DNA from 2 places in the Rhizobium sp. NLR16a genome. Region 1 is predicted to be linked to the other one. Evidence: riboswitches for the same ligand, from Rfam matches in the RefSeq annotation. Region 1 holds a riboswitch; the other holds the start of a gene.
The links. Region 1 has a riboswitch for FMN ahead of J7U39_RS11455 (DMT family transporter). Riboswitches for the same ligand answer to the same signal wherever they lie in the genome.
Positions count from the first base shown of each region.

Region 1 (10,580 bases):
ATCCGGTCGAGCTGGAAGCGTTGTCGCGCTCGGTCGTCTCCGAATTCGAAAGCTATGTGAAGCTCAACAAGAAAATTTCGCCCGAAGTGGTCGGCGCCGCCAGCCAGATCGACGACTATTCCAAGCTCGCCGATACGGTCGCCTCGCATCTGTCGATCAAGATCACCGAGAAGCAGGAGATGCTGGAGACGACCAGCGTCAAGCAGCGTCTCGAAAAGGCTCTCGGCTTCATGGAAGGCGAGATCTCGGTCCTGCAGGTCGAAAAGCGCATCCGCTCGCGCGTCAAGCGCCAGATGGAGAAGACCCAGCGCGAATACTACCTCAATGAGCAGATGAAGGCGATCCAGAAGGAGCTCGGTGACGGCGAGGAAGGCCGCGACGAGATGAGCGAACTGGAAGAGCGCATCGCCAAGACCAAGCTGTCCAAGGAAGCCCGTGAAAAGGCCGAGGCGGAGCTGAAGAAGCTGCGCCAGATGAGCCCGATGTCGGCGGAAGCCACCGTCGTGCGCAATTATCTCGATTGGCTGCTCGGCATCCCGTGGGGCAAGAAGTCGAAGATCAAGGCCGACCTCAACAATGCCGAGAAGATCCTCGAAGCCGATCACTTCGGTCTCGACAAGGTCAAGGAGCGCATCGTCGAATATCTGGCCGTGCAGGCGCGTGCCACCAAGATCAAAGGCCCGATCCTCTGCCTCGTCGGCCCTCCGGGCGTCGGCAAGACCTCGCTGGCCCAGTCGATCGCCAAGGCGACCGGCCGTGAGTATGTCCGCATGGCGCTCGGCGGCGTTCGCGACGAAGCCGAAATCCGCGGTCACCGCCGCACCTATATCGGCTCGATGCCCGGCAAGGTCATCCAGTCGATGAAGAAAGCGAAGAAGTCCAACCCGCTCTTCCTGCTCGATGAAATCGACAAGATGGGCATGGACTTCCGCGGCGATCCGTCCTCGGCCCTGCTCGAAGTGCTCGATCCGGCGCAGAACTCGACCTTCATGGACCATTACCTGGAAGTCGAATACGACCTCTCCGACGTGATGTTCATCACGACGGCGAATACGCTGAACATTCCGGCGCCGCTGATGGACCGCATGGAAATCATCCGTATCGCCGGCTACACCGAGGATGAAAAGCGCGAGATCGCCAAGCGGCACCTGTTGCCGAAGGCCATCAAGGAACATGCGTTGCAGCCGGAAGAATTCTCGGTCAGCGACGATGCCCTGATGGCAATCAGCCAGCAGTATACCCGCGAAGCAGGTGTCCGTAGCTTCGAACGCGAATTGATGAAGCTCGCCCGCAAGGCGGTCACCGAGATCATCAAGGGCAAGACGAAGTCCGTTCACGTGACGGCCGCCAACATCGCCGACTATCTCGGCGTCCCGCGCTTCCGCCATGGCGAGGCCGAGGGCGAGGATCAGGTCGGCGTCGTGACCGGTCTTGCCTGGACGGAAGTCGGCGGCGAGCTGCTGACCATCGAAGGTGTGATGATGCCGGGCAAGGGCCGCATGACGGTTACCGGCAATCTGAAGGACGTCATGAAGGAATCGATCTCGGCGGCGGCCTCCTATGTCCGCTCGCGCGCTGTCGATTTCGGCATCGAACCGCCTATGTTCGAAAAGAACGACATCCACGTGCACGTGCCGGAAGGGGCGACGCCGAAGGATGGCCCGTCGGCCGGTGTCGCCATGGCAACCGCCATTGTCTCGATCATGACCGGCATCCCGGTCAACAAGCATGTGGCCATGACCGGTGAAATCACCCTCCGCGGCCGTGTGCTGCCGATCGGCGGCCTCAAGGAAAAGCTGCTAGCAGCGCTTCGCGGCGGCATCAAGAAGGTGCTGATTCCGGAGGAGAACGCCAAGGACCTGGCGGAGATTCCGGACAATGTGAAGAACAACATGGAGATCATTCCGGTCTCGCGGATGGGCGAGGTGATCAAGCACGCGCTGATCCGGCGGCCGGAGCCGATCGAGTGGGATGGGACGGTGGAAACGCCCGTCATCACTTCGGTCGAAGGCCTCGATGACACGGGCGCAACCATAGCGCATTGAGTGGCATTTGCCACATTTGTGCCCTATTGGCGCAAAAGACGCAAAAAGGCTGGCGGAAACGCCAGCCTTTTTTGTGAAAACGTCATGGAGACGCTTGCTTTTCCTTGATTTGCAGGGCTTTTGGGTTCCCGGCGGGCCTGATGAAACCTAATCTGCGCCTAGCTTAGATTTGAGTCGTTTCATACCATTTAGAAAGGGGTGGAAACATGAACAAGAATGAACTCGTGTCCGCAGTCGCCGAAAAGGCAGGACTGACGAAGTCTGACGCGGCTTCCGCTGTTGACGCGGTTTTTGACGTTGTCCAGGCCGAACTCAAGAACAAGGGCGACATCCGCCTCGCTGGTTTCGGCAGCTTCACCGTTTCTCATCGCGCTGCAACGAAGGGCCGTAACCCGTCGACCGGCGCTGAAGTCGATATCCCGGCTCGCAACGTTCCGAAGTTCACGCCCGGCAAGGGCCTGAAGGACGCCGTCAACGGCTGATTTGATCGTCCGCCGGCCGTAAACGAGAACGGTTGAGCAGGATTTCGAGGGGTTCGGCGCGCCGGACCCCTTTTTGTTTTGCCGCTTGCCGCAGGCAGCGCTTTGTTTTACGAACGGTGCTGTTCTCAGGGCGGGGTGAAAGTCCCCACCGGCGGTAAGGGCTGCGGCCCGAGCCCGCGAGCGCCTTCCGAGGCTTTGGCCGGGGAAGGGTCAGCAGATCCGGTGCGATTCCGGAGCCGACGGTATAGTCCGGATGAAAGAGAATGAGCATGGCCGCGAGCGGGCAGGGGACTGCCGGCGTCTGCGCGCCGTCGCCTCATGCGTCCTGATTTATGTTGGTCGCCTGCATAATTCCCTAAATCGGAATCGATTTGAGGATGAAATTATGCAGCAATTAAAAGCGCTACAGCGTCCTTTGCGCGTCTGGAAAGACGCGCGGCGCTGTAGTTCTGGGTGGAAGACATGAATCAGAATTCCCTTACAATGCAGCGTTCCCGCGCCTTTGCTGGCGCTGCTTTCATGGTGCTTGGAGGCGTCGCTTTCTCGCTGCTCAACGTCGTCACCCAATGGCTGACCATGAAGCTCGCCTTTCCGCCAGCCTCTGCTGCTTTCTGGCAATATGCCTTCGCCTTCCTCTTCTCCTTGCCCTTCCTGCGCAAATCCGGCCTTGAGGCTATGCGTACGAACTATCCCTGGCGGCACGTCGTGCGCGTCGTCTTTGCCGCGCTCGGCGTCGAGGCCTGGGTTTCCGGTCTTGCCTCAGTGCCGATCTGGCAGGCGATCGCGCTGGTCATGACCTCACCCTTCTTCATCATTCTCGGTGCCCGCCTGTTCCTCGGTGAGCGCGTCGGCGCGGCCCGCTGGGCAGCGACCGGTGTCGGCTTTGCCGGCGCCATGATCATCCTCCAGCCATGGTCGGACAGCTTCACCTGGGCAGCGCTCCTGCCGGTACTCTCGGCACTGCTCTGGGGTGCCTCGTCGCTCATCACCAAGAGCCTGACCGGTATCGAGAGGCCGGAGACCATCATCGTCTGGTTGTTGGTGCTGCTGACGCCGATCAACGGCGGTCTGGCGCTTGCTGCGGGCTTCGCAGTGCCGCCAGGCACGACACTCGCGCTCTTCCTTCTGGCAGGCCTCCTGACGGTCGTGGCGCAGTATCTGCTGACCCTTGCCTATGCCAGCGCCGACGCCGCCTATGTCCAGCCCTTCGATGACCTGAAGCTGCCGCTCAACGTGCTCGCCGGCTGGCTGTTCTTCGGCTATGCGCCCGCCGGCTATCTGTGGCTGGGCGCTGCACTCATTCTTTCCGCGTCGCTCTTCATCATGAGGAACGAGATGCGTCGGGAAAAACAGGCAGCCTGACGCCGACCCTCTGAAATTTTGGGGGCTGTCATGTCTCTGTCATAGCGGTCCCGCAAAACCCCTCTGTTCGATCTTTTTGGACATTGGGGGTTTCCATGACAGTTTCATCCCGCAAGGCAGCGCTCGCTGCCGTGCTTCTCGCATCCGTGGCCTTCCCGGCTGCGGCCGAGCCGGTTTTCAACCGCATCGCCTCTTTCCCGGTCGCTCAGAACCTGCCTGGTGACAAGGACAAGCTGTCGCCGACATCCGCAGAAATAATCACCGCGACCGACGACGGCAACACCCTGATCTATAGCGACAGCCCGTTCGGTGCGATCGGCTTCATCGACATCACCGACGCCAGGGTTCCAAGGGCCGGCGGCGCGCTGATGATGGATGGCGAGCCGACATCGGTCACCTCGAGTGCCGGCAAGGCGCTGGTTGCCGTCAATACCTCCGAAAGCAAGGCCAGGCCCTCCGGCCGCCTCGCAATCGTCGACGTAGCGACAAAGAAGATCGAGAACACCTGCGATCTCGGCGGCCAGCCGGATTCCATCGCCCTCAACAAGGACAAGACGCTCGGTGCCATCGCGATCGAAAACGAGCGCGACGAAGACGTCAATGACGGCAAGATCCCGCAGATGCCGGCCGGCGACCTCGCCGTTTTCCAGGTCAAGAACGGCACCGTCGATTGCGGCACCATCAGGCATGTGGCGCTGACCGGCCTTGGCGGTGTCGCCCCTGAAGACCCGGAGCCGGAATTCGTTGCCTTCAACGGGCAGAACGAGATTGCGCTGACGCTGCAGGAAAACAACGAGATCGTCATCATCGATGCCAACACGGCTCAGGTGAAGGCCCACTTCTCCGCCGGCAGCGTTGATCTCTCAGGCATCGACACCAAACGCGACGGCGCCCTGAAATTCTCGAGCGAATCGAAGGGCGTCCTGCGCGAGCCTGATGCCGTGAAGTGGCTGGACGACAACCGCCTCGTCATCGCCAATGAAGGCGATTACCAGGGCGGCTCGCGCGGCTTCACCATCTTCGACAAGGCGGGCAAGGTTCTCTATGAATCGGGCGCTTCCTTTGAACGCGCCGTCGCCCATATCGGCCATTACCCCGAAAGCCGTTCGGGATCGAAGGGCGTCGAGCCGGAAGGCCTTGAAGCTGCCAAGTTCGGCGACGACCAATATTTCTTCCTGCTTGCCGAGCGCGCCTCGGTCGTTGGCGTCTATAAGGATACCGGCGCCGACCCCGAACTCATGCAGCTTCTGCCGTCGGGCATTTCGCCGGAAGGCGGGGTCGCCATCCCGCAGCGTAACCTCTTTGCGACCGCCAATGAACTCGATCTCGGCAAGGACGGCGGGGTGCGCTCGCACGTAATGATCTATGAGCGTGCGGAAGGCGACCAAGCCTATCCGCAGATCGTCTCCGCCGACAAGGAAGGCACTCCGATCGGTTTAGCAGCGCTTTCGGGTCTCGCCGCCGTTCCCGGCAAACCGGGCATGCTCTACGCCGTCAGCGACAGCGCTCTGGGCTCGCAGCCGACGATCTACACGATCGACGCAACCAAGAAGCCGGCCGTCATCATCGACGCGCTCGTCGTCAAGCGTGACGGCGCTCCAGCCCAGAAGCTCGACATCGAAGGCATCGCGGCGGCGGCCGACGGCTCCTTCTGGCTTGCCTCGGAAGGAAACAGCGAACGCCTCGTCCCGCAGGCCCTCTACAACGTCAATGCCAAGGGCGACATCAAGGCCGAGATCGCCCTGCCTAGGGACCTCGCCGCCAACGAGATCCGCTACGGCTTCGAGGGTGTGACCATTGTCGGCACCGGCGACGATGCCACGCTCTGGATGGCCGTCCAGCGCGAGTGGGGTGACGACGAGAAGGGCTTCGTCAAGCTCGTCTCATACAATCCGAAGAAGAAGGAATGGGGCGCCGTGCGCTATCCGCTCGACAAGACGGAAAGCGGCTGGGTCGGCCTGTCTGAGATCTCCGCCCACGGCGATAGCGTTTACATCATCGAGCGCGACAACCTCGTCGGCGACGCCGCCAGGCTGAAGAAGCTTTACAAGGTGGCGATCTCGGAACTGAAGCCGGCCAAGCTCGGGGGCGAACTGCCGGTCGTGAAGAAGATCGAAGCGCACGATTTCCTCGGCGAACTGAAGACGGCGACCAACGGCTATGTGCTCGACAAGCTCGAAGGCTTCACCTTCGACGCATCGGGCAAGCCTTACGCTGTCACCGATAATGACGGTGTGAGCGACTCGTCCGGGGAAACCCTGTTCTTCCCGGTCAACCTGACCGCCACGAACTGAGTTCGCGTTCCCATCGAACTTAAAGGCCGGGTTTTGCTCCCGGCCTTTTTCTTTTGGCCGATTCGCCCCTGAACGGCCGATGGCCTACGTCATGAATTTGGGCAAGGCAGCCGCCAATGCGTCGACCGCAAGACGAGTCCTGAGCGGCAGGTGCGATGTCTGCAGCCACAGCGCATGACAATCATACGGGAATTCCGGCTCGTCCGGCAGGACCACCACCAGCATCCCTGCCTGCACACGGTCCCGGATAAGCCAGGAGGGCAGCCAGGCGAGCCCCATGCCTGCCGTTGCCGCATCGGCAATGGCATCGAGATCATCGAGCCTCAAACGGCTCTTGGGCCTGATTTCAATCGGTGGCTCGCCGCCGCGTGGAAAAAGCCACGGACGGAACCGGGCGGAGCGGGCATAGACGATAGCATCGTGCCCGCCGAGATCCTTGAGCTGTTCAGGCCTGCCGTGGTCATCGAGATAGGCCGGCGAGGCGCAGACCACCATGCGCTGGCGCGCGACACGGCGCGCAATGACGCCCAATCTATCCTCCAACTCGCCGGTGCGGATCGCGAGATCGTAGCCGCCCTCCGCGAGGTCGACGACAGGATCGCTGAGCGATAGATCAAGTTCGAGATTCGGATGCCGCTGAGCGAGTTCGATTAGGATCGGGACCACGCAGCGCCGACCGAAATGAACGGGCATAGTGACGCGCAGCCTTCCGCAGGGTTCGGAAAGATGGTCGACTGCAAGCGCATCCGCAGCCTCGGTCTCCGCAAGGATCATCCGGCAGCGCTCGTAATAGGCGCGTCCGAATTCCGTCGGGCTCTGGCGCCGCGTCGTCCGGTTGATGAGGCTCACACCCAGGCGCTCCTCGAGAAAGCGGATATGCTTGCCGACCATCGGTCCGGACAGGCCAAGAGCCGCGGCGGCCGCTGCGAATGAGCCCAGATCGACGGCCTTCACGAAGACGGCCATGCTGGTGAGACGATCCATATTGCAAACTCTTGGTTTCTTCTGTCTTACCTCCGGGCCAATTTATCTTCTGGAGGCGGCTTGGCATAGATCATTCGGTTCAATCATTTTGGAGTTGATATCGAATGCCACGCGTAATCCGCTTTCATGAGCTTGGCGGCCCCGAGGTTCTCCGCATCGAAGATGTAGTGATTCCCGCGCCCCAGCCGGGGTTGGTTCAGATCCGTGTCAAGGCGCTGGGCATCAATCGCGCTGAAGCTTTGTTGCGGTCAGGCGCCTATATCGAAACCGCGCCGCTGCCTTCTGGCCTCGGCCTCGAAGCGGCCGGTATCGTCGAGGCGGTGGGCGAGGGTGTGGATGGTTTTGTGCCGGGCGACCGTGTTAGCATCATCCCGCCCATCTCCATGGTCCAGTGGCCGGCTTATGGGGAACTCATAAATTTTCCCGCCGAATTTGTCGTCAGGCATCCGCCGACGCTGTCCTGGGAGGCGGCCGCTGCCGTCTGGATGCCGTTTTTGACGGCCTACGGCGCACTCATCGACACTGCCGGGTTGAGCAAAGGTGATTTCGTCGCCGTTACCGCGGCCTCGAGCAGCGTGGGTCTTGCTGCGATCCAGATTGCCAACAAGGTCGGTGCGATGCCGATTGCGATTACCAGGACCTCCCGCAAGCGTAAGGCATTGCACGATGCCGGTGCTGCGCATGTCCTCGCTTCACAGGAGGAAGATCTGGAAATGAAGCTGAAGGCCGTCGCCGGCCGGGATGGCGTTCGGGTCGTCTTCGATGCTGTCGCCGGCCCCATTTTCGAACCGCTGAGCGCGGCAATGTCATCGGGCGGCATTTTCATCGAATATGGCGGATTGAACCAGGAGCCGACGCCGTTTCCGCTCCCTGCGGTGCTCGGCAAAGGCCTGACGCTACGCGGTTATCTCGTCCATGAGATTCTCCGCGACCCGGCACGGCTGCAGGCTGCAAAGACCTTTATCTACGAAGGGCTCGCGTCCGGCGCCCTGGAACCTGTCATATCAAGGACATTCCCTTTCGAACAGATCGTCGAAGCGCACCGCTTCTTGGAATCGAACGAGCAGTTCGGCAAGATTGTCGTGACGGTCTGATCCGGTCCTTCTTGGGATGATGTCTCAGGCCCGGCCAAGTGGCCGGGCGGGCTAGAACGGCCCGTCAGAGCTTACCAGCGCTGATGCACATGCGGTGCGATCAGCCGCTCGTAGATTTCACGCGTCGCCGCCATGACATCGGCCGAAAGCGGCGCGAGGTCGGCGGCGGCCGCGTTTGCCTTGGCCTGTTCGGCATTGCGGGCGCCGGGGATGACGACGGTGACCGCTTCAGCCATCAGGACCCAACGCAGCGCGAAGCCAGCCATAGTGGCGCCGGCAGGCACCAGCTTGCGCACTTCCTCGACCGCCTGCAGTCCGACCTCGAAGGGAACGCCTGCAAAAGTCTCGCCGACATCGAAGGCCTCACCATGGCGATTGAAATTGCGGTGGTCGTCGCTGGCGAAATGTGTAAGCCGGGTGATCTTGCCGGAGAGAAGGCCGCTTGCCAGCGGCACGCGGGCGATGATCGCCACGTTCCTGCGGCGTGCTTCCTGGAAAAACAGATGGGCGGGGCGCTGGCGGAAGATATTGTAGATGATCTGAATACTGACGACGCCGGGATATTCGATCGCCTTCAGCCCGTCCTCGACCTTTTCGACGCTGACGCCATAGCCCTTGATCTTGCCGGCCTTCTGCAGCGTGTCCAGGCTCTCGAAGACCTCAGGCTGGTAAAGCACCTCGCGCGGCGGGCAGTGCAACTGCACGAGGTCGAGACAGTCAACCGCAAGATTCTCCAGGCTGCGATCGATAAAGCCCTCGAGATTGGCCCTGGTATAGCCTTCCGCGACATGCGGGGTGAGGCGGCGGCCTGCCTTGGTCGCGACCATCGGGCGCTCGCCGCCGCGTGCCTTCAAGACATCGGCAATGATCTTTTCCGAGCGGCCGTCGCCGTAAACATCCGCCGTGTCGATGAACGTCATGCCGGCATCGAGCGCGGCATTCAGCGCCGCGCGCCCATCCGCCTCGCTGATATCGCCCCAGGAGCCGCCGATCTGCCAGGCGCCGAAGCCGACATTGGTGACGGTGAAGGGCGTGCGGCCAAAAGCATGGTGTTTCATGAACATCTCCCCAGGTTATGAAAGGCACTCGCCTATCAGGCGGGCAACTGTGCGGCAATTGCCAATCCGGCCTTGATCGGTCGCCTCGATCAAATATCGTCCGGAGACAAGGCTTCAACCGCAATGGACGGAAAGGAACGATCATGGAGATTAAACCCGCTGGCTCTCGCCCTTCAACGAAACCGCCGGCCGACTACTTTACCGGCAATGTTCGCCAGGATCCGCTGATCGAGCCGCCGGCGCCGGCCCGGGTGAGGGCAACCTCCGTCACCTTCGAACCGGGCGCCCGCACGGCTTGGCACACGCATCCGCTCGGCCAGACGCTGGTCGTCACCTCAGGCAAGGGCCTCGCCCAGAGCTGGGGCGAGGAGATTCGCGAAATCCGCGCCGGCGACACCGTCTGGTTTGCGCCGCGCGAAAAACACTGGCACGGCGCCGGCCCGGACACGGCAATGACGCACATCGCTATCCACGAGGCATTGGACGGCAGTCATGTCGACTGGATGGAAAAGGTCAGCGACGATCAATATTCCGGCAAGGCGTAAAGCATGTCTCGCAAAAGTGTGCAGCGGTTTTGCGATAAAGACATGCGCAAAAAAGACTAAAGCGCGGGCCAAGCGAATCTGAAGATCGCGCCGCGCTTTAGACGGATCAGAGGCGCTTCAGGCAATAGGAAAAATGCGCGTGTGATTCGACCGTCAGGAATTCGAATTGCCAGCCATAATCCTTGCAGAATTTGGTAACCGCCTCGACGACACCGTAGACGATCGGTTTGACCGTGTTGCCGGTGCAGAAATCATGACCGGCAATGCGTCCTGTCCGCTTCACCTTCTTCTCGCAGAGCAAGAGCTCCTGCCAGGTGAGCTCGAACGAATGGTCGGTGTCGATATAGGCCCAGTCGAGGAAGTCATCCGCGAATTCGGCGAGCTTGTCGAGCGATGTGCCTTGCATCAGGTGCAGCCGGCCGGCGCCGATCTCGGCTGCGAAATTCGTGTGAATCGCGTCGAGCCCGGAGCTGTAGCGATCCATCGACCAGGGATCGATGAGATAAAGCTGGGCGGGGCGATTCTTTTCCAGGATCTCCGCCGTATATTCGCCGAAGGCTGCACCCACTTCGACGCCGATGCCGCCATTCGGGATCCGGTAGAGCAGTTCGCCGCGATCCGGCAGCAGCCGGGCGTTTTCCATATGATGGGCGCTGAGCGGGGTGCGCGGCATGCTCGCCCGCAGCGCCTGCCTTTCTTCACGTGTCTTCATCTCT
Region 1 is NZ_CP072865.1:2,322,172-2,332,751, reverse strand. Features, by position in the region: gene lon (endopeptidase La) at 1-2,045, shown strand, start outside; gene hupB (DNA-binding protein HupB) at 2,252-2,527, shown strand; FMN riboswitch at 2,645-2,796, shown strand; gene J7U39_RS11455 (DMT family transporter) at 2,990-3,889, shown strand; gene J7U39_RS11450 (esterase-like activity of phytase family protein) at 3,985-6,183, shown strand; gene J7U39_RS11445 (LysR family transcriptional regulator) at 6,268-7,167, opposite strand; gene J7U39_RS11440 (zinc-dependent alcohol dehydrogenase family protein) at 7,272-8,261, shown strand; gene J7U39_RS11435 (aldo/keto reductase) at 8,333-9,319, opposite strand; gene J7U39_RS11430 (cupin domain-containing protein) at 9,463-9,864, shown strand; gene J7U39_RS11425 (class I SAM-dependent methyltransferase) at 9,971-10,576, opposite strand.

Region 2 (10,580 bases), 1.1 Mb from region 1:
CGGAGAGTCTTTCCTCGCCGAAGACCTGGAGCAGCATTTCGGATGCTCCATCAGCGACCTTCGGGTGGTCGCGGAAATCGCCTTCGGTGGCGATATAGACGCCGAGCTTGACGACCCTGACGACCCTGTCCAGCGAGCCGAGGTACTCTCTGGCGGCGGCGAGGGCGCTGAGCGTCGCCGTTTCGGCTGCCTTCCTGCCGTCTTCGGCCGTCAGCGTACCGCCGACGCGGCCGATATAGCGCGGTTTGCGGTCGATGACCGGCAGCATGCCGCTGAAGAAGACCAGCTTGCCTGTCCGGATCGCCTCGACATAGGCCCCGAAGGGCGTCGGCGGCGGGGGAAGCGTGATGCCGAGGTCCTGCAGCCGCCGTTCCGCGCTGGCTGCCTGCACTTTTCGATGGTTTACCATTTGCCCAGATGTGCTCCGCCGTCGACGTGCAGCACCTCCCCGGTGATACGCGGGGCTTCCGTCAGGAAGAGGACCGCTTCGACGATCTCATCGACATTTGAAATGCCAGCTATCGGCGACAGCGTGCTCAGGAAATCCTTCGGATTGTCCTTGTGCAGCGGCGTGTCCACGACACCGGGAGCCACGATATTGAAGCGAATTTTCTCGTTCGCATATTCCATCGCCAAGTTCTTGGAGATCGCGTTGATGCCGCCTTTCGTCATCATCGACACCGAAGCGGAGAAGCCGGCGATCGGATGATCGGTCAATGGCGTCGTGATGCTGACGACGCTGCCGCCTGACTTCTGTGCGCGCATCTGTCTGACGGCCAGTTGGGTCAGATGGATGAAACCTTCGAGATTGGTCGAAGACAACGTCCTGAAATCCGTCATCGTGAAATCGACAAACGGCTTGGCCAAGAAGATGCCGGCATTGTTGACGAGCGCGTCGATCGAGCCGAAACGGTCGATCGCGGTTTTGGCCACGTGGGCCGCAGTCTCGGGATCGCCGATGTCGCCGTCGACGAGGGCCAGCCTGTCGGAAGCCGTGAGAGAATCCGACGCGCTGACCTGGCGGGAGGTGGCGACGACGTTGTAGCCGCGTTCGACGAAGGCATTGACGAGGCCTGCTCCGATACCCTGGGAGGCCCCGGTAATGATGACTGTCTTTTGCTTGGTCATGTTGAACTCCATTAATCTGGTTCGGGCAACACGAGCCTTGCGAGGGCGGGTCGCTCGAGATGGGCCGGCGCCTTAGCGCCGGCCATCGGTTGGTGTGTTTTCGCAAGGTGAATATGGCGAAAACCCTATTGCTCGATTAGATGGAAATATCTGGATTCTCTTTTGCAATGATGCAAAAGTGAAGGCATGGCGGACCTCAACGACATCGCTGTTTTCGTAAAGGTGGCGCAGTACGGGAGTTTCAGCCGTGCGGCCCATTCCCTCGGCATGCCCGTTTCAACCGTCAGTCGGAAGGTGACATCGTTAGAAGAACAGCTCGGTGTGACGCTCATCCAGCGCACGACGCGTAAGCTCAGTCTTACCGCGCAGGGGCAGGCCTATTACAATAGGTGCAGCGAGCCGCTCGCTCATCTCGTGGACGCCGAGCAGGCTCTTACGAAAACGCAAAGAAAGCCGGAGGGATTGTTGAAGATCTCCGTTCCGGTGATCTTCGGGCAGGAACCCTTCTACGAATTCGTCTCCTGTTTTCTGAAGATCTATCCCGATATTCAAATCGATCTTTTCGTCACCAATCTGTTTCTTGATCTGATCGCCGAAAATATCGACCTCGCCATCCGTTTCGGCGAGCTGAAGGACTCCTCCATCGTCGCGCAACGGCTCGGCAAGAGCGTCCGATATCTCGTCGCCGCACCCAGCTATTTCGAAGGCCGGGCGCTTCCTTCGAAGCCGGAGGACCTTAGGGATCATGATTGCGTGCTCCTGAACGGCCGCAACGGCGAAGGGGAGTGGCATCTGGTCAGCGGTCGGCGAGCGATCGACGTCCGTGTTAAGGGGCCGGTCTCCAGCCGGGATTTTGATGCAGTCAGCGCCTTTACCTATCGCGGCCACGGAATCGGGCTGCTGCCCTCGACCTATTGCGACGACGAAATCCGGAGAGGTGAGCTCATCCGCCTGCTGCCCGACTGGTCGTCGGAGGAAATCTTCGTACATGCCGTATACCCCACCCGGCGCTTCCTGCCCTTGCGCCTTCAGGTCTTTCTGGAAGCGCTGAAGACATGGAAAAGCCCATTGTGGTTGCCGCTCCACTGAATGCGGGATGGCATAAGGGACAGATGTCCCATAGCAGGCCTGACATAAGGCCCGGGAATACGCCAAACGAGCACTCACAGGCGCCACGATTTCGACACCCTCAATTTGGCGCGCCTGGCGCTTTGTCATCACTGAAAATTGAAACCGCCGGCGCGTCCGAGCACCCGCACCTCCGCAAGCTGTGTTACAGTTTCTTCGCTTCCTGACGAGGATTTGCCGATGCTGACGACACTTGCTGTGCTCATGGCTATTACCGGCGTCGCGCCGGCAGCTGGGGCGGGCGGAAACGAGGTCGACGTGACGCTTGTGCTTGCCGTCGACACCTCGCGGTCCATGGATTTCGAGGAGATCGACATTCAGCGCGACGGTTATGTCGAGGCGCTGAAGCATAAGGAATTCATCGATGCGGTCAAGGGCGGTCTCACCGGCCGCATTGCCATCAGCTATTTCGAATGGGCTGGCTATGTCGTCCAGGATTCGATGATCGACTGGCAGGTGATCGAGACGGAAGCGGATGCGATCGCTTTCGCCGACAAGCTCGATGCCCGGCCGATCGCCACGCAACGACGCACCTCGATCTCCACCGCCATCGATCAGGGCGCCAGCATGATCATCACCGGTCCCTTTCGCGGCAGGCGCGAGGTGATCGACATTTCCGGCGACGGCCCCAACAATTCCGGCGATCCTGTCACACCCGCCCGCGACAAGGCGGTGGCATCAGGCATGATCATCAACGGGCTGACCATCATGCTGCGTCCTTCCGATGCACCCGGCGGGCTCGACAAATATTATGCCGATTGCGTGATCGGCGGCCCCGGCAGCTTCGTGCTGCCGGTCAACAAGATCGAGGATTTCGCCATCGCCGTGCGCCGAAAGCTGGTGCTCGAGATCAGCGGCATTTCCCCGTCGCCTGGGGTGGAGAGGATCGCCGCCGACGCGCCGACGACGGATTGTCTGATCGGCGAGAAGCAGTGGCGGGATATATTTGATCGATGAGGTGCGGGCTATGGCGCGCGACTTGGGACGAGCAGAGACGGGGGTGCCGCATGGCACCCCTAGAAAGGAAAGAAGCCTCGCCCTGAGGGGCTCGAAGGCGAAGCGGGTACTCCCAGCGTCTGTCGCCGCAACCTACAACGGCAGCTGCCTGCCGGCCTGCTCGCTGACCATGTATTCGGCGTACCAGTCCGGCCAGTTCTCGTCATGCTTGCCGCCGTTGCGTTTCTCGTGTTCGCCGTGGGCTTGGGCGGCGCGGCGGAGTGCCGCCGCAAGGTCGCTCGATGTCGAGAAGGCCGTCTCATCGGCGTCGATGCGTCCCGGCAGGCGGGTGGTGACTTCCTGAAACAACCAGCCGTTGCCATCCGGATCCTTGAAGGAGGCGAAGGAACGGTAGCTGCGGTGCTCGGGGTCGCGGCCGGCGACGCGCAGGCGGCCGAAGAGATAGGGCTCGTCCGTGCCGGCATAGACGCCCGATGCGTCGTGGAAGACCTCGCTCACCTCGACGCCGCGGGCGATGAGATCGCGCCGCGCGGCCTCGATGTCGGAGACGATCAGGTAGAGCCCTTGCGCTGAGCCGGGGGCGGCGGCCGTGACGTTCCTGCCGAAGATGATGGCGCAGCCGGAGCCCGGCGGGGTGAACTGAATCACCCGGAAATCGACATCATTGGCAAAGTCGGCGTCGAGCCTCCAGCCCAGGTTCTCATAAAAGCGTTTGGCGCGGTCGACGTCGGAAACGGGGATGACGACCACTTCGAGCTTGGTGTCGATCGGCCGTGTTTCTGGAATTTCGATGGGGGTTTCACTGCGCATTGCATTGCTCATCTTCAGCTCCCTTGAGGTTTGGACGCATTAAGAATGGCGATACATGTCGGGATCGAGTGGACCACAGCGTGGGGTGGGCGTCGAATCAATTATTCTGCTGTTGGAGAAGACGGCGGGCTTCTCCCGCCGTCAGTTTGTCGACAAGCCCGTCCTCTATTTGGCGTCGTCCTCGGCCTTGGCCGATGATCTGCTGCACCTGATGTAGATGCTCGGGACAAACCCGAGCATGACGAAAGAGCGGTTGGCCGACTTCGTCAGTTGGGGGATAGCGGACCGATCCTGCGCCTGTCGCGCGGGCTTCTATGCCGCAAGGGCGGCGCGCGTTTTGCCGATCATCAGGGCGGCGCGTGCCGCCTCGCGGCCTTTCTCGACGAAGTGCGCGCGATAGATCTGGGTATGGTGTTCCGTCTCCTGATACTGGTGCGGTGTCAGCGAAACGGATAGCACCGGCACGCCCGTATCCATGCCGGCACGCATCAGGCCGTCGACGACGGCCTGGGCGACGAATTCGTGGCGGTAGATCCCGCCGTCGACGACGAAGGCAGCGGCGATGACGGCGGCGTAACGTCCGGTCGCGGCAAGATCGCGCGACAAAAGCGGCATTTCGAAAGCGCCGGGGACATCGAATATGTCGATCTGTTCGGCGGGAACAAGCTGTTGGAAGCCTTCAAGCGCACGGTCGACGATATCGGCGTGCCAGCCGGCTTTGACGAAGGCATAACGGGTGGGTGTCATGGTAATCTCCTTTGGCGTACAGACACATCACCCAAGGCGATCACGAGCATCCGCCGCCAGCCCGGAGGGCAGCAGCAGCGCACGTTCTCTTTCATCCGGACTATGACCGTCGGCTCAGGCATCTCACCTGATCTGCTGACCCTTCCGAGGAAGGCGCTCGCGGGCTCGCAATCGAAACTGCATACCGCCGGTAGGGACTTTCACCCCGCCCTGAGAACGGCGCGGACAATAGGGGCAAGGCGGCGGGCTGGCAATAGGGTAAGATGGTTTCCGGATGGGTGCGTTGGTGTGTCCTCTAATATGGCCATTTGCCTTTCGCTGCAGCTCAAGGCGTTCATCGCTTTCGCTCCCCGCCCCTCATCTGCCTGCCGGGCTTCTTTTCCCCGCTGGGGAGAAGGGGAATCGCGGCGGGCGCCTCGCTCCATTTGAGATGTTTGCGGTAGGTATGGTCACCGTGAGGCTTGCTTCCCCTTCGCCCCGGCGGGGAAAAGAAGCCCGTCAGGGCAGATGAGGGGGTGAGCGACGATGGGAGCGAATGCGCTGAGCGTCAGCGAAGGGCACATGCTCCACCACCCTTGTTGAGCACGCCCTTCCGCCTACATGCTTCTGCTGAGGAATATCCATGTCGAAAAAGCATGCTGCTCCGCCTCACTGAGGGGTAGAGCAGCAACCATGGGAGAGAGCGATGCCAGAATCTTTCGTCGTGCGCCGCGAGACGCATCTTGCAGCGCCGCCGGCGGCGGTGTTTGCGCTGATGACCGATCCGGAGAAGATCCTGCGCTGGATGGGGACGGAGGCCGAGGTCGAGCCGGAGCCCGGCGGGCTCTATCTCGTCAACGTCACCGGCGCCCGTTTTGCGCGCGGCTCGTTTCGCGAGGTGGTGCCGGTGCATCGGCTTGCCTACAGCTTCGGCTGGGACGGCAGCGAGGTGGTGCCGCCCGGGTCGAGTCTGGTCGAGATCGACCTGATCGAACAGGGAGGCGGGACGCTTTTGCGGCTCACCCATAGCGGCCTGCCGAGTGCGGAGCAGTGCGCTGGCCACGAGGAAGGCTGGGCGCATTACCTCGGACGGCTCACCGAGGTCGCCGCCGGGCGCAACCCCGGTCCAGATCCATTTTACGGCAGGAGATGAACGGTTTTCGGCAGGCGGCGGGACGCCCCTCAAGCGCTTGACGCTACGGGAAGAACGGTTTGCCGCGGTCAAAAAAGTGCTGCTTTTTCGTCCGCAAACATGAACGTGCAGTTCATCTCCAGTTCAATTTGGCGGTCCTAAGGTGATTGCGGCTGGATGAAATGGAGTTTTCGATGAAGGCACTTTCTATCGCGGCTGCCTTGCTCGCTGGCAGCCTCTCGATCGGCACGGCTCAGGCGATGCCGATCGGGGCAATCAAGGTTGAGAGCACTGTCACAAAGGTCGACTACGCCTGTGGTCGCGGTTGGCACCTGACCCGCTGGGGCGAATGCCGGCGCAACTGGCACCGCCCGCCGCCTGTAGCTTTCTATGGCGGTCCGCCCCGCTGGGGCTGGGAGCGGCGTCATCGCGATTGGGATGGCCCGCGCTGGGGCTATGAGCGGCGCTGGGACCGCGAACGCCGCTGGCGGGATGACTACTAAAAAGCCTTTGACAGAGGCAGACAAACGAGGGCCGGTGCGATGTTTCGCCCGGCCTTTATCCGTTGAAATAACGAATGCGCTCAAATGCGGCTGACGAGCCAGTGCTTTCCGTCGATCAGCTCTTCAAGCTCGGCCGGATCCTTGACGCCGAACTCGAACCATTCCACGAGTTCCTTCGCCTTCCGCTTGCTTTCCTCGGCTGTAAAGTCGATCCCATAGCGCTCGCACCAGCGTCGAAGGATCGACGTCAGCAGCGTCATGTCATTCCCGTCAAGCGGGTCTTTCGGCCAGTATGTCGTGCCCATCGCAACCCCTCAATCGCTAATGACAGGCTGGCACATAATCGAATCAATGTCGCGCAATTTAAAAGTGTTTATTGGGTTGTTTTCCACCGTGGTGAATGGTTTTCCACAGAGTTGTTGGACGGTGAGGTTGACAGGGGTGCGGAGGGACCCGGCTGGCGCAAGTGCCGAAAGGAAATCCCCCGGACACCTGAGGTGTCCTCAGTTGCCGACAAAGTCTCCTCCGTCATGCCCGGCCTTGTGCCGAGTATCTGACCAGGGCAGTTGTTTGAACGAAAACCGTTTATTTTCAGATGCATAATTGGATCGTCGCAGATCCTCGGCACAAGGACGAGGATGACGTCGGGGGTTTTGGTTGCCAACAGGCGGATACCGGAGACCACCTCAGAGGCCGCGGGAGTGTCCGTGGGCTGATGTCTCGGGGTTGCCCACGTCCTGTTGCAATGCCAATGTTAACCCATGGATCTGCCTTCCTCTCTTGCCTGGCTGATTGACGAGGCTGCGGCTTCGCCCGGTCCCGAACGGTTTCTGGCCGAGCTCGGGCGCCGGCTGCTGGCCGATGGCCTGGCGCTTTCCGGCGGCGCGCTGACACTTTCGGTGCCGCATCCGATCATCGCGCGCCGTACCTGGCTGTGGCGAGCCGAAACCGGAGCCGTCATCGAGGCGTTGGGTTTTGCCGCCCCACCTCAAAGCGATGCCGGGCGCGAATGGCTGGCCGGGCTTGGGCCGGTTTGGGAGGAGAGCATTGGAGCTTCGCGGGACGGCGCTGTGCTCGGCTGGGCGGGCGTCGGCAGGAGGACGGGGGCGGACGAATTTTCTCCTGATGAAGCCGCGCGGCTGCAGGAGATCGCGCGTTTTGCCGCCGCGCCGCTTGCGGCCCTTGCGGCGCGGGAGGCGCGGGCGGCACTGCTTGAAGCCTATCTCGGCCGGCGCAGTGCGGCTCGGGTTCAGTCCGGTGCACTTGCCCGCGGCACCGGCGAAACCATTCGCGCCGCTCTTCTCTGCGCCGATTTGCGGGATTTCACCGCACTTTCCCAGGTGACGGAGCCGCAGGCGATGATATCAGCGCTCGACGCCTATTTCGACCGCGTCGCCGGCGCCGTGCACGCCTTCGGCGGCGAGGTGCTGAAATTCATCGGCGACGGCGTGCTGGCGATCTTTCCCGTCACCGCCGCTTCCGGTGACGAGGCCCGGGCTGATCGAGAAGCCTGCGAGGCGGCGCTTCGGGCCGTCGCCGCCAGCCGCGCCGGCATGATCCATCTCGATCGGATGCGCGAGGCTGAGGGGCTGGCGCCGCTGCCCTTCGGCGCCGCCCTGCATTTCGGCGAAATCCTCTGGGGCAATATCGGCGCCGCCGACCGGCTTGACTTCACCGCCATCGGCCCGGCGGTCAATCTGGTCAGCCGGCTGGAAGGGCTCTGCAAGCCGCTCGGCCACAGCGTTCTGATCTCAGGTGCCGTGGCGGCGAATACCGAGGCCGCGCTGACGCCGCTCGGCGAGCATGCCCTGCGCGGCATCGCCGAGCCCTGCGCCATCTTCACTTTGGCTGGGGTTTGAACCCTGAGATCGGGCTGTCCGCCTTCACCTGCCATGGCATGTTTTCCCACAAACCGCGCAGAAGAATCATTCTCGTAGGCGTGTGATCAAGCCTGGCCATCGCTGAAGATCGTTTTCGAATCTCCTTCGGAAAAGGTCTGCAAAGAAATATTTGCAAAGATATGTTTGCGATTGTATCCTTGGGTCATGAATGAGTACAATCCCCGACCCTCCCCAGATGCCGCCATCTCCCGGACCGTCAGCCGGGTCGTGCCCGAACCCACCGCACTGAAGGCGCTGGCGCACCCCGTCCGCCTGCGCATGCTCGGCATGCTGAGGATCGACGGCCCCGCCACGGCGACGCAGCTCGCCGCGCGGCTCGGCCTGAACAGCGGCGCGACCAGCTATCATCTGCGCCAGCTTGCCCAATATGGCTTCATCGAGGAGGCGCCGCATGGCTCACGACGCGACCGTTGGTGGCGCGCGCGCCATGAGCTGACCTCGGTGCCCGCAAGCGAGACGCAGGGGGAGGCGCTCGATCTCGATGTCGCCTTCAATCAGGCGGCGCTCTCGCTGCAGGTTGGCCAGATGCAGCAGGCGCTTGAGGAATATGCGGAGCTGCCGGCCAAATGGCGCAAGGCGACGGCCGCCGACGACATCATCATCCCGATGACCGCTGAAAAGGCCGAAGCCCTGACGAAACGGCTGAGCGATATCATTCTCGAAGCGATGCGGGAGGCCCCGCCGTTGGGGGAGGCGGCGTCTCGCAATCCTGACATCGTTCCCTTCTATGTCATGTTGCACGCCTTCCCCTATCCAGGCCGTGTTCCGCACCGCGAGCGGGATAACGAGCCGTGAGAAGGGGCAAGCCGTTTCTCGCGCTCGCCGCCGCCGAGACGCTATCGCTGTCCGGCACCCGGCTTTCGACTGTCGCCGTTCCCTGGCTGGTGCTGAGCGCCACCGGCAGCCCGGTGCTGACCGGGTTGACGGCGATGATGGAGATGCTGCCTTACGTGCTCGCCAAAGCGCTCGGCGGGCCGCTGATCGACCGGGTCGGCGCCAAGCGCATCGCCATCATCTGCGACGCCGCTTCCATGGCTGTGGTGGGTCTCGTTCCGCTTCTCGATCTCTTCGGCGTGTTGACGGTGCCGATGCTGCTGCCTCTTGTCTTTGCCATGGGTGTGCTGCGTGGTCCCTCCGACGCCGCCAAGCAGGCGATGGTTCCCGATATCGCCGCTCTCGCCGATGTGCCGCTCGAACGGGTGACCGGCGTCTCCAGCGCCATCGAGCGGCTGGCCTCGACGATGGGCGCGGCCGGCGCCGGCTTGCTGATCGGGCTGATCGGCCCGGGGCAGGCGCTCATCGTCAACGCCGCCACCTTTGCCGCGGCCACCGTAATCATTGCGACTGGCATACCGGGCATCCGCCGCACTCCTGCGATCCTCGCCGCGTCCGACGCGCGGCCAGCGTCATCCTATCTCGACGATCTCCGGGGAGGCTGGCGCTTTCTGCGCAGCGATGCCGTGCTCGTCAGTATTGTCACCATGGTGGCGATCACCAATCTGCTCGATCAAGCCTATCACGCCGTGCTGCTGCCCGTCTGGACGAAGAACGCCGGTCATGGGCCGGAGCTGCTCGGAGCGATGTTCGCCGCCTTCTGCGGCGCTTCCGTCGCGGGGGCGGCGATTGCCGCTGTTATTGGCGAGCGCATGCCGCGTCTGATCGTCTATACCGTGGCTTTCCTCCTGACCGGATGTCCACGCTTTCTGGTGCTCGCGGTGGATGCGCCGCTCGGCTCCGTCTTTGCGACGCTCGCAATCGCAGGCTTTGCCTCCGGTTTCCTCAACCCTATCCTGTCGGCGGTGATCTTCGAGCGCATCCCCAAACCGCTGACCGGCCGCGTCACGGCGATGAATACCGCTCTCTGCTTTGCCCTCATCCCCTTCGGCGGCCTCGTCGGTGGCGCGCTGATCAGCACGATCGGGCTTGGCGCGGCGTTGCTCCTTTGCGGCCTCGCTTACCTCGCTGCGACCCTCTTTCCGCTGGCGCTCAAGAGCTTTCGCGGTTTTGACAAGGCCGTGGCATGAGCCCCGCGCAGGCCCTAGCCTTGCCCTCCGATTTCCTCGAACAACAGATCGATGAAGCAGCGCACTCGCGGCTCCAGCATGCCTTTGTCGGGATAGAGCGCCACGATCTTCGTGTCGTCGGTTTCGAGGTCAGACAGGACCTGCCGGAGACGACCGGCGGTCAACTCGGCGGCGACAACGAAGTGCGGAAGAAGGGCGATTCCGAGGCCGGCCATGCAGGCGTCACGAACGGCTTCTCCGCTGTCGAGCCTCAGGCGGCTGCGCCCCTGCG
Region 2 is NZ_CP072865.1:1,175,149-1,185,728, forward strand. Features, by position in the region: gene J7U39_RS05450 (RidA family protein) at 1-409, opposite strand, end outside; gene J7U39_RS05455 (SDR family oxidoreductase) at 403-1,128, opposite strand; gene J7U39_RS05460 (LysR family transcriptional regulator) at 1,315-2,217, shown strand; gene J7U39_RS05465 (DUF1194 domain-containing protein) at 2,437-3,213, shown strand; gene J7U39_RS05470 (VOC family protein) at 3,346-4,035, opposite strand; gene J7U39_RS05475 (6,7-dimethyl-8-ribityllumazine synthase) at 4,336-4,770, opposite strand; FMN riboswitch at 4,850-4,992, opposite strand; gene J7U39_RS05480 (SRPBCC family protein) at 5,456-5,902, shown strand; gene J7U39_RS05485 (hypothetical protein) at 6,076-6,384, shown strand; gene J7U39_RS05490 (hypothetical protein) at 6,465-6,689, opposite strand; gene J7U39_RS05495 (adenylate/guanylate cyclase domain-containing protein) at 7,146-8,243, shown strand; gene J7U39_RS05500 (helix-turn-helix domain-containing protein) at 8,430-9,080, shown strand; gene J7U39_RS05505 (MFS transporter) at 9,077-10,309, shown strand; gene J7U39_RS05510 (LysR family transcriptional regulator) at 10,324-10,580, opposite strand, start outside.
Region 2: it holds a riboswitch for FMN, as region 1 does, so the genes downstream of both, J7U39_RS05475 (6,7-dimethyl-8-ribityllumazine synthase) here and J7U39_RS11455 (DMT family transporter) in region 1, are expected to answer to the same signal.